Regions from separate parts of the Streptomyces sp. NPDC046349 genome, predicted to be linked through region 2. Evidence: riboswitches for the same ligand, from Rfam matches in the RefSeq annotation. Region 2 holds a riboswitch; the other holds the start of a gene.
What was found. Region 2 has a riboswitch for S-adenosylmethionine ahead of ACZ6JS_RS07225 (aminotransferase class V-fold PLP-dependent enzyme). Riboswitches for the same ligand answer to the same signal wherever they lie in the genome.
Positions count from the first base shown of each region.

Region 1: it holds a riboswitch for S-adenosylmethionine, as region 2 does, so the genes downstream of both, thrC (threonine synthase) here and ACZ6JS_RS07225 (aminotransferase class V-fold PLP-dependent enzyme) in region 2, are expected to answer to the same signal.

Region 1 covers NZ_JBVJFK010000006.1:21,912-27,714, forward strand. Annotated here, with positions in the region: gene otsB (trehalose-phosphatase) at 1-424, shown strand, start outside; gene ACZ6JS_RS15440 (alpha,alpha-trehalose-phosphate synthase (UDP-forming)) at 547-2,001, opposite strand; gene ACZ6JS_RS15445 (glucosyl-3-phosphoglycerate synthase) at 2,048-2,998, opposite strand; SAM riboswitch class I at 3,184-3,341, shown strand; gene thrC (threonine synthase) at 3,335-4,633, shown strand; gene ACZ6JS_RS15455 (MoaD/ThiS family protein) at 4,670-4,948, shown strand; gene ACZ6JS_RS15460 (cold-shock protein) at 5,335-5,541, shown strand.
Region 2 covers NZ_JBVJFK010000002.1:777,541-783,343, forward strand. Annotated here, with positions in the region: gene qcrA (cytochrome bc1 complex Rieske iron-sulfur subunit) at 1-644, shown strand, start outside; gene qcrB (cytochrome bc1 complex cytochrome b subunit) at 641-2,269, shown strand; gene trpD (anthranilate phosphoribosyltransferase) at 2,433-3,497, shown strand; SAM riboswitch class IV at 3,584-3,700, shown strand; gene ACZ6JS_RS07225 (aminotransferase class V-fold PLP-dependent enzyme) at 3,921-5,312, shown strand.

The DNA of each region.
Region 1 (5,803 bases), on a different contig from region 2:
CACCTGGATCGAGGAGAAGGGCCGGGCGCTCGCCGTCCACACCCGGCGGGCCGAGGACCCGGCGGCGGCCTTCGCGGCCCTGCGCGAACCCCTGACGGAGCTGGCCGCCCGGCACGGGCTGATGGTCGAGCCGGGGCGGGCGGTGCTGGAGCTGAGGCCCCCGGGCATGGACAAGGGCGTGGCCCTGACGGAGTTCCTGGCGGAGCGGGACGCGGAGACCGTGCTGTACGCCGGGGACGACCTCGGTGACCTCGCCGCGTTCTCGGCCGTCGAGAAGCGCAGGGCCGACGGGCTGCCGGGGCTGCTGGTGTGCAGCGGCTCGGCCGAGGTCCCCGAGCTCGCCGCCCGCGCCGACCTGGTCCTGCCGGGCCCGGGCGCCGTCGCTTCCTTCCTGGCCTCCCTGGCCGCGGCCCTCCGGCGCTGACGGCGTTCGCGGGCGGGCCGCCGCTGCCGGGGCCCGCCCCCGGACCCCCGCGCCTCGATCGCAGCCGGGGCTGATGTCCGGCGTCCGAGGAGCGGGGTCCGGGCCGGAGCGCCGGTAGTTGATCAGGCCAGGGCCGCGAGCTGGGCCTCGAACCAGGCCGCGGGCGGAAGGGCCGTCGCGGCCGCCGCCATCCGCTTGGTGCGCTCCGCACGCTCGGCGGCCGGCATGGCCAGCGCGGTGTGGAGGGCCTCCGCCGTCTGCGAGACGTCGAACGGGTTCACCGTCAGCGCGTCCTCGCGGAGCTCCTCGTACGCCCCCGCCCCGGTGGACAGCACCACCGCGCAGCCCGCCTCGGACAGCACCGGGATCTCCTTGGCCACCAGGTTCATCCCGTCCCGCACCGGGTTCACCAGTGCCACGTCCGCCATCCGGTACACCGCCAGTGACCGCGCGAAGTCGTCCTTCACCGACACCAGCACCGGCTGCCAGTCCTCCGTGCCGAACTCCGCGTTGATCTCCGCGGCCAGCTCCGAGACGGCCGCCGTGTAGTCGCGGTACACCTTCAGGTCCTGCCGCGACGGGTACGCCGACGCCAGGTGCACCACCCGGCCGCGCCACTCGGGATGGACCGTCAGCAGCTCCCGGTAGGCCAGCAGGCCCCGCAGGATGTTCTTCGACAGCTCGGTCCGGTCCACTCGGGCGATCGTCCTGCGGCCCGCGACCTCCGCCCGCAACTCCGCCAGCTTCGCGTCCACCTCCGGCCGGCGCGCCAGAGCCCGCAGTTCGTCGGCGTCCACGCCCAGCGGATACACGGCCACGTCCGTCCGCTTGTGGCGGACCGGACTCGACGGGTTCTTCTGGACGTACCTCGCCTTCGACGGCTCCACCCCGGCCGCGAACTTCGGCTCGGCGACGCCCCGTTCGTCGTCCAGGTGCGCGCCCCCCATGAAGGAGTGCGCCCAGGCCCATGTGTGGAAGCCGACCACGTCCGCGCCGAGCATCCCCCACATCAGCTCGCTGCGGATGTCGTCGGGCAGCATCCGCAGGAACTCCTCCGAGGCCCACGGCGTGTGCGTGAAGTGCGCGATCCGCAGGTCCGGCCGCAGCTCCCGCAACTGACCCGGCACGAGCGCCAGGTGGTAGTCCTGCACCAGCACGTGGGCCCCCTGCCCGGCCTCGTCGGCGAGGGCGCGCGCGAACGCCTCGTTGTACGCGACGTACGAGGCCCACCGGCGCCGGAACTCCGCGTCGAAGACCGGCTCGCGCGGCACGTCGTACAGATGGTGGTGGGTGAACCACAGCACAGAGTTCGCGATGCCGTTGTACGCGTCGTCATACATCGTGGGATCGATGTCCAACATCCGGACGCCCGGCTCGGAGACGTCCCGGCGGACCGCCTCCCGGTCCGCGTCCGACAGGGCCGCACAGATCCACAATGCCCCGGGCTGCTCCGCGAGGGCCGCCGAGAGTCCGGAGACGAGACCACCCCCGCCGCGCCGGGCGCTGAGCGTGCCGTCGTCGGAGAGGGCGTAGGAGAGCGGGCCGCGGTTCGCCGCGACGAGTACCTGAGAAGCCATGCGGCGAACCTAGCCCGGCCCGCGCTCGCTCAAACGTATGGACACGTCACGCCACGCGGCGCCGTCCGTACTCCTTCACGCCCAGCATCGGCGGCCGCTCCTCGGTGTCCACGGCGTACGTGTGCGGCACGAAGCCCTCCGGGCCCCGCTCGAACTGCGTCAGCTCCGGCCGTACGAGGTGCCCGCGAGAGAGCCGTACCTGGGCCGTGCGGTAGATCGCCGCGGCCATCCGTCCCAGCGCCTGTCCGCCCTGATGGCGGTGGAGGCGCACGCCCACGTCCACCTGGGCCAGCGCGTCCAGCCCGACGGTGTGCAGCGCGTCGACCAGCAGGCCGAGCTCGACCCCGTAGCCGACGGGGAACGGCAGCCGCTCCAGCAGGGAGCGCCGTACGGCGTACTCGCCGCCCAGCGGCTGGACGAAGCCGGCCAGCTGCGGCCAGTGCAGGTTCAGCAGCGGGCGGGCGACCAGCTCGGTGACCCGTCCGCCCTGGCCGGGGGCGTCCCCGAGGGGCCGGTCGTACATCGCCTTGACGAACTGCACGCCGGGGTCGGTGAGCAGCGGGCCCACGATCCCGGAGACGAAGGAGGCAGAGAAGTCCCGCAGGTCGGCGTCGACGAAGCAGACGATGTCGCCGGTGGTGGCCAGCAGCGAGCGCCACAGCACCTCGCCCTTGCCGGGCAGCGCCGGGATCCTGGGCAGGATCTCGTCGCGGTGCACCACCCGGGCGCCGGCCTTCGCCGCGACCTCGGCGGTCCGGTCGGCCGAGCCCGAGTCGACCACGACCAGCTCGTCCACGAGCGGGACCGGCAGTCCCTCGATCAGCTCACGCCGGATGACCTCGACGATCGCGCCGACCGTGGCCTCCTCGTCCAGCGCGGGCAGCACCACGCTGACCGTGGTCCCGGCCGCCCGTTTGAGGTCGAGCAGCTGGTCGAGCGGTCGGTCGGCGGCGGACCAGGAGCGGTCGGCCAGCCAGCGCTCCACCTCTTCCAGCACCCTCAGCACTCCCTGCTCGTCGGCGTTATGGGCCGTTATGCGATCCATCTCGCGTTTCGGACGGCTGTCTCAACCGCCCGTCCCTTCGGTTACAGTCTTGAACAACGCGAAGGACCACCGCATGCCGGGGTCCCCCGCGTACAAACGCACCGGCGCGCCACAGAGCGCGTGTGCCGGTGCCATACCGCTCATCCAGAGGGGCAGAGGGACACGGCCCGTTGAAGCCCCGGCAACCCTCCAGTCGGTTCTCGCGATCGCGCAGCAGCGCTCGTCAGCGAGGTCCCCGGCTAGGGAAGGTGCCAATTCCGTCTCATGGCGAAATGCGCCATGGGGAAGATGAGGAGAAAGGGCCTCGCCATCATGGCTGCACAGACTGTCGCCACCTCTGTCGATCTCGGACCTGCCACGGGCCTTTCCTGTCGCGAGTGCGGTACCCGCTTCGAGCTCGGCCCCATCTTCGCGTGCGCCGAGTGCTTCGGACCTCTGGAAGTCGCCTACGAGCTCCCCACCGGTGACCCCGAGGCCCTGCGCGCCGCGATCGAGGCCGGCCCCAACAACATCTGGCGCTACGCGCCGCTGCTGCCCGTCCCCGCGGACGTGGCGTCGAAGCCGAGCCTGAACCCCGGCTTCACCAAGCTCGTCGACGCGGCCAACCTGGCCAAGGAGCTGGGCGTCACCGGCAAGCTGTACGTCAAGGACGACTCCGGCAACCCGACGCACTCCTTCAAGGACCGCGTCGTGGCCATCGCCGTCGAGGCCGCCCGCGCCTTCGGCTTCACCACCCTCTCGTGCTCCTCCACCGGCAACCTCGCCGGCGCCGTCGGCGCCGCGGCGGCCCGGGCCGGCTTCCGCTCCTGCGTGTTCATCCCGCACGACCTGGAGCAGGGCAAGGTCGTCATGGCCGGTGTGTACGGCGGCGACCTGGTCGGCATCGAGGGCAACTACGACGACGTCAACCGCTTCTGCTCCGAGCTCATCGGCGACCCGCTGGGCGAGGGCTGGGGCTTCGTCAACGTCAACCTGCGCCCGTACTACGGCGAAGGCTCCAAGACCCTGGCGTACGAGATCTGCGAGCAGCTCGGCTGGCAGCTGCCGGACCAGATCGTCATCCCGATCGCGTCCGGTTCGCAGCTGACGAAGATCGACAAGGGCCTGCAGGAACTCATCAGGCTCGGCCTCGTCGAGGACAAGCCGTACAAGATCTTCGGTGCCCAGGCCGAGGGCTGCTCCCCGGTGTCGACCGCCTTCAAGGCCGGCCACGACGTGGTCCGCCCGCAGAAGCCGAACACCATCGCCAAGTCGCTCGCCATCGGAAACCCGGCGGACGGCCCGTACGTCCTGGACATCGCGCGCCGCACCGGCGGTTTCGTGGAGGACGTGAACGACGAGCAGGTCGTCGAGGCCATCAAGATCCTCGCGCAGACCGAGGGCATCTTCGCCGAGACCGCGGGCGGCGTGACCGTCGGCGTGACGAAGAAGCTCATCGAGAACGGGCAGCTCGACCCGACGCTGACCACCGTCGTCCTCAACACCGGCGACGGCCTCAAGACCCTGGAGGCGGTGGCCGCGGACAGCGGGCAGACCGCCACCATCCGCCCCAGCCTGGACGCGTTCCGCGCCGCCGGCCTGGCCTGACCATCCTCCACGTACTACCGGAAAGGCAGTAGCGCCATGAGCGTCAACGTCCGCATCCCCACCATCCTGCGCACCTACACCGGCGGTCAGGCCGAGGTCCCGGCCGAGGGTGCGACCCTCGCCGAGGTCATCGAGTCCCTGGAGGAGAACCACCCGGGCATCGCCGCGCGCGTCCTGGACGACCAGGGCAAGCTCCGCCGCTTCGTGAACGTCTACGTCAACGACGATGACGTGCGCTTCGAGGGCGGGCTCGAGGCGGTGACGCCGGACGGCGCCGGCGTCTCGATCATTCCGGCCGTCGCGGGCGGCTGCTGACCCACCCGGTAAACCGAAATTACCCCCTCCGCTAAAAAGCGGAGGGGGTAATTCTGTTTGATTGGGCACGGTAGAGTTGGGGAAGTCCCCTCCGCTGGACTTGCCCGCCGCATATGAACGGGTCGCGTGAGGGTCGACATCGGGTCAATGTGCAGGTGCGGTATGGGGCTTTGGCGAAATTTGCCCGGCCCGAGTTGCCCTGGAATCTGCCAAATTTTCACTCTATTTCAATGTTTCTCGGTGTCCAGATTTCTCGTCGGATTGACCTGTTGCAGACAGCACTCGCGCAGATACATTCAGCCTCGGTCGAAGCGTTCCGACGCAAGTTCTGACCCGGGAACGCGAAGTGCGTTCCCGCGCAAGGGCCAGTAATAGGGGAGTTAGGCATGGCTCAGGGCACCGTCAAGTGGTTCAACGCGGAGAAGGGCTACGGCTTCATCGCGGTCGACGGTGGTGCGGATGTGTTCGTCCACTACAGCGCCATCCAGATGGACGGGTACCGCACCCTTGAAGAGGGTCAGCGGGTCGAGTTCGAGATCTCACAGGGCCAGAAGGGTCCGCAGGCGGACATGGTCAAGCTCGCGCTCGGCTAGTCCCGGAGCATCGACCACCGACGCTCGGTCTTCCGTCGAAGACCCGGAAGACCTACGAGGGGCCCACATCCCGGACACGGGATGTGGGCCCCTCGCGTGTCACCTGGGCCTTCGTCGAAGCCGCTTGCACTCCAGGGGGTCGAGTGCTAATCATTGGCGTTAGCACTCTACGAGTGAGAGTGCTACTGAAACGAGGACCGGGTCGGTGAGGCCCGCAGGGTCCGGTGGGAAGGAACCGCCGGGCACGCAGGCCGTCCGTCGC
Region 2 (5,803 bases):
CGGAGGTCAAGGCGAAGGTCCTCCAGGACTTCGCCGACGGCGCCAACGAGTCCGGCATCGGCCGCCGTCCGCTGATCCGCAACACGATGCTGGGCGCGCTGGCCATGCTGCCGCTCTCCGCCGTCGTGATCATGCGCGACCTGGGCCCGCTGCCCGAGGAGAAGCTGCGCAAGACCCTGTGGGCCAAGGGCAAGCTGCTCATCAACCAGAACACGATGGAGCCGCTGCGTCCCGAGGACGTGCTCGTCGGTTCGCTGACGTTCGCCATGCCCGAGGGCCTGGACGAGCACCAGCACGACTTCCAGGTCCAGATCGCCAAGGCCGCCCTGATGATCGTCCGCATCCAGCCGGAGGACATCAAGGACAAGAAGGAACTCGAGTGGTCCCACGACGGGATCGTGGCCTACTCGAAGATCTGCACCCACGTCGGCTGCCCGATCAGCCTGTACGAGCAGCAGACGCACCACGTGCTCTGCCCGTGCCACCAGTCCACCTTCGACCTCTCCGACGGCGCCCGTGTCATCTTCGGCCCGGCCGGTCACGCCCTTCCGCAGCTGCGGATCGGCGTGAATGACGAAGGCTTCCTCGAAGCGCTCGGCGACTTCGAAGAGCCCGTCGGCCCTGCATTCTGGGAGCGCGGATGAGCACCGCCACTGACAACAAGGCGCGCAAAGCGCCGGCCGGCGAGCGGGTAGCGGACTGGGCGGACGGCCGCCTGGGCATCTACAGCCTGGCCAAGGCCAACATGCGCAAGATCTTCCCGGACCACTGGTCCTTCATGCTGGGTGAGATCTGCCTCTACAGCTTCATCATCATCATCCTCACGGGTGTGTACCTGACGCTGTTCTTCCACCCGAGCATGAACGAGGTGGAGTACCACGGCTCGTACGTCCCGATGCAGGGCGTGCTGATGTCCGAGGCCTTCGCCTCGACGCTCGACATCAGCTTCGACGTCCGCGGTGGTCTGCTGATCCGCCAGATCCACCACTGGGCGGCGCTGATCTTCGTCGCGGCGATGATCGTGCACATGATGCGCGTCTTCTTCACCGGCGCGTTCCGCAAGCCGCGCGAGGTCAACTGGATCTTCGGCTTCCTGCTGCTGGTCCTCGGCATGTTCACCGGCTTCACCGGTTACTCGCTGCCGGACGACCTGCTCTCGGGTACCGGTGTCCGCTTCATGCAGGGCGCCATCCTGTCCGTCCCGGTCGTCGGCACGTACCTGTCGATGTTCCTGTTCGGCGGGGAGTTCCCGGGCGGCGACTTCGTCGCGCGCTTCTACTCGGTGCACATCCTGCTGCTGCCCGGCATCATGATGGGCCTCCTCGTGGCCCACCTGATCCTGGTCTTCTACCACAAGCACACCCAGTACGCGGGCCCCGGCAAGACGAACAACAACGTCGTCGGCATGCCGCTGCTGCCGGTCTACATGGCCAAGGCCGGAGGCTTCTTCTTCCTGGTCTTCGGTGTCATCGCGGTGGTCGCCGGCATCGCCTCGATCAACCCGATCTGGGCCCTCGGCCCGTACCGCCCGGACCACGTGTCCACCGGTGCGCAGCCCGACTGGTACATGGGTATGCCGGAAGGCCTGATCCGTGCCATGCCCGGCTGGGAGATCAACCTGTGGGGCCACACCCTCGTCCTGGGCGTGTTCATCCCGCTGGTGCTCTTCCCGCTGGTGCTCGGTGCGATCGCCGTCTGGCCGTTCATCGAGTCCTGGGTCACCGGCGACAAGCGCGAGCACCACATCCTGGACCGCCCGCGCAACGTCCCCACCCGTACGGCCTTCGGTGTCGCCTGGATCGCGGAGTACATCGTGCTCCTCATCGGCGGCGGCAACGACATGTTCGCCCAGTACTTCCACCTGTCGATCAACTCGATCACGTGGTTCGTCCGGATCGGCTTCTTCGTCGTCCCGGTCCTGGCCTTCATCGTCACCAAGCGGATCTGCCTCGGCCTCCAGCGCCGGGACAACGACAAGGTGCTGCACGGTCGCGAGACCGGCATCATCAAGCGTCTGCCGCACGGTGAGTTCGTCGAGGTCCACGAGCCGCTCCCGCAGGGCAAGCTGCACACCCTCACCGCGCACGAGCAGTACAAGCCGATCGAGATCGGCCCGACGGTCGACGAGAACGGTGTCGAGCGCAAGGTGAAGGCCACCGAGAAGCTGCGCGCGAAGCTCAGCAAGGGCTTCTACGCCGAGGGCAACCAGATCTCGAAGCCCACGGTGGAGGAGTACAAGGAGATCCAGTCCGGCCACGGCCACCACTGATCCCCTGCACCATCGCATGAGGGACTGATTTCGGTCAGTCCTGGTGTCGCCACGGCGAGAGCCCCGTCCAGTGTCCGGACGGGGCTCTTTGCCGTAACCGGGGCTGGATAGGCTGATCTCCGACCCATTCGACGGGCAACCCCTACAGCAGCAGGAGCTGACCATGAACGTTGCGACCCCGGCAGGCGGCGACAGCGTGGCGGCCCGTGGCTGGCCGGGCGTCCTCGACGCCCTGCTGACCGGCCAGGACCTGCGCGCTGACGACACCGCCTGGGCGATGGACCGGATCATGCGGGGGGAGGCCACCGACGCCCAGATCGCCGGCTTCGTGGTCGCCCTGCGCGCCAAGGGGGAGACGGTCGCGGAGATCAACGGCCTGGTACGGGCCATGTACGGGCACGCCAACCTCATCGAGGTGCCCGGCCGCACCGTGGACATCGTCGGCACGGGCGGCGACGGCGCCAGGACGGTGAACATCTCCACGATGTCGGCCGTGGTCGTCGCCGGGACCGGCGCCAAGGTCGTCAAGCACGGCAACCGGGCAGCGTCCTCCGCGAGCGGCTCCTCGGACGTCCTGGAGAAGCTCGGCGTCAACCTCGACCTGAGCACCGCCCGGGTCGTCGAGGTCGCCGAGGAGGCGGGCATCACCTTCTGCTTCGCGGTGAAGTTCCACCCGGCCCTGCGGCACGTCGCCGGGGCCCGCCGGGAACTGGGCATCCGCACCACCTTCAACATCCTCGGGCCGCTCACCAACCCGGCCCGCGTCCGGTCCCAGGCCACCGGCGTGGCGGACCCCCGGATGGCCCCCATCGTGGCGGGCGTGCTGGCCGAGCGCGGCTCGTCCGCGCTGGTCTTCCGCGGCGACGACGGCCTGGACGAACTGACCACCACGGCGACCTCCCGGGTCTGGTGGGTCCGGGACGGGAAGGTCGCCGAGCAGTCCTTCGACCCGCGCGACGTCGGCATCCCCCTGGTCGACGTCTCCGCCCTGGCCGGCGGGGACCCCTCGTACAACGCCGACGTGGCCCGCCGCCTGCTGGCCGGCGAGACCGGACCGGTACGCGACGCCGTGCTGCTGAACTCGGCGGCCGCCCTCGTGGCCCTCGATCCCGGCCCGGGCACCCTGGAGGAGCAGATCGCCGCCGGCATCACCCGCGCGGCCGAGTCGATCGACTCCGGCGCAGCCAGGACCGCACTGGAGCGCTGGGTGAGGGCCAGCAACGCCTGACCCGGCCCACGTTTCGAGCCAGACCCCGGTCCGCCATGCGGACCGGGGTCTTGTGCGCGGGGGATCTTGTGGCAGGATGCTCACCAGGTCACGAGTGACAGCGTTTAGGCCCCGGCTTGCTGTCCGGCAACCCTCCTTCCGTGGCGGGGTGCCCCGGGTGATGACCAGGTCGTAGGCAGCAAGGCCTACGGCAAGCGCGGATCCCTCGACACCAGGGGTCCTGGTCTCTCGAGGAGCGTTTTCCGTGAGCAAGCGAATGCGATAGGGCGACTGACGCCCCTTCTTCACCCTCGGACCAGGGTCACTTCCGCGTACCGCGACCGTCCCGTCCGAGGATCATCCCGTACCCCGGACGGCCGCACGGCCGCACCCGCGTACGGGCACACCGAAGCCATTCAGCCCTGCCTGCCGGGAGATACCGCCATGTCCGCATCCCTGAACGCCGCCACCGTCACCGTCACCGCCGCAGCCGCCCAGGACCCCGCCTGTGCCGAGCCGCTCGACGTCCTCGGCCGCGACGTCACCGTCCCGCTCGTCACCGGCGGCGAGGTCACCTACGCGGCCCTCGACTACGCCGCCAGCGCCCCCGCCCTCCAGCGGGTCTGGGACGACGTGGCCGCCTACGCCCCGTACTACGGCAGCGTCCACCGCGGAGCCGGATACCTCTCGCAGCTGTCCACCGACCTCTTCGAGCAGAGCCGCGCCACGGTCGCCGAGTTCCTCGACTGCCGCCCCGGCGACCAGGTCGTCTTCACCCGCTCCACCACGGACTCCCTGAACCTGCTCGCCGCGGTGCTCCCGGCCGACTGCCAGGTCTTCGTCTTCGAGACCGAGCACCACGCCTCGCTCCTGCCGTGGACGAACGCGCAGGTCACCTACCTCAACGCCCCGCGCACCCCGGACGAGGCCGTCGCCACCCTGGAGCGGGCGCTCGCCGACCGGGAGCCCTACGGCCCGGCGCTCGTGTGCGTCACCGGCGCGTCCAACGTCACCGGCGAGCTGTGGCCGGTGAAGGAACTCGCCGCTGCCGCGCACGCCCACGGTGCGCGGATCGTGCTGGACGCCGCCCAACTGGCCCCGCACCACCCCGTCTCCGTGCGGGACCTCGACGTCGACTGGGTCGCGTTCTCCGGTCACAAGCTCTACGCCCCCTTCGGCTCGGGCGTCCTGGCCGGCCGCGCCGACTGGCTCCAGGAGGCCGAACCGTACCTGGCCGGCGGCGGGGCCTCCCGCAAGGTCTCCCGCCGCGAGGACGGCGGGGTGGACGTCGAGTGGCACACCACCGCCGCCCGCCATGAGGCGGGCTCCCCGAACGTCATCGGCGTCTACTCCATCGCCTCCGCCTGCCGGGCCCTGACGGAGGCCGGCTTCGAGACCCTCGTGGCCCGCGAGCAGCGCCTCATCGGGAAGGTCCGCGAAGGCCTGGCGGAGGTCCCGGCCGTGCGGGTCCTGTCCCTCTTCGGGGACGACGCCCCGCGGGTCGGCGTCATCTCCTTCGTCGTGGACGGCTGGAACAGCTCCCACTTCGCCGCCGCGCTCTCCGCCGAGTACGGGATCGGCGTACGGGACGGCCTGTTCTGCGCCCACCCGCTGGTGCGGACGCTGCTGGGCAGCGAGCCGCAGGCCCAGGGCGAGTGCGGGGCCCCCGAGGCCGCCCCGGGCGAGCGCTCCCTGAACGCGATCCGCGTCAGCTTCGGCGCAGGCACGCCGGACGAGCACGTGGAGCGCTTCGTCCGGGCGGTCAAGGAGCTCGTCGCGGACGGCGCGAGGTGGCAGTACCGCACGGAGGAGGGCCGCTGCGTCCCCGCGGTCTGACAACCTGCGGATCATGGGCTATGGGGATCCGACACCGATGACGGTGCGGTCCTGCGTGGAGGGGGAGTCGCTGCCGGGGCTCTCCGAGCGGGTGCCCGCGTACAGCCACTCCTGGGGCGTATGCCCGACGCATGGGCTGAGCGCGACTGAGGAACGTACCGGGGCCGTGCTACGGGGCGCAGACCGATACCTGCCGGGTGGGGCGCGGCGTGGCTCCGGACCACCTCCTGTACGACGACGAGGTCGGCCGGGAGTCCACCCACCGCCAGTCGCGCACCCCTGAGGAGACGCACCGGGTCATGGCCGCGGCCTGGCAGGAGCCGAGCCGATGGCGGGCTGCCAGTGCGACGGGGACTCCCACGGACCCCGGAACTGGTCCGCGGCTGGTGGCGGGGGGTGGGGCGGTGCCCCGCACGAGGATCTCCTCGGCTCGGCGCGTGCGGGTGTGTCGCGGCCGGGCGGCCGGGGTTGCGCGCTCGTCCTGCGGGGAC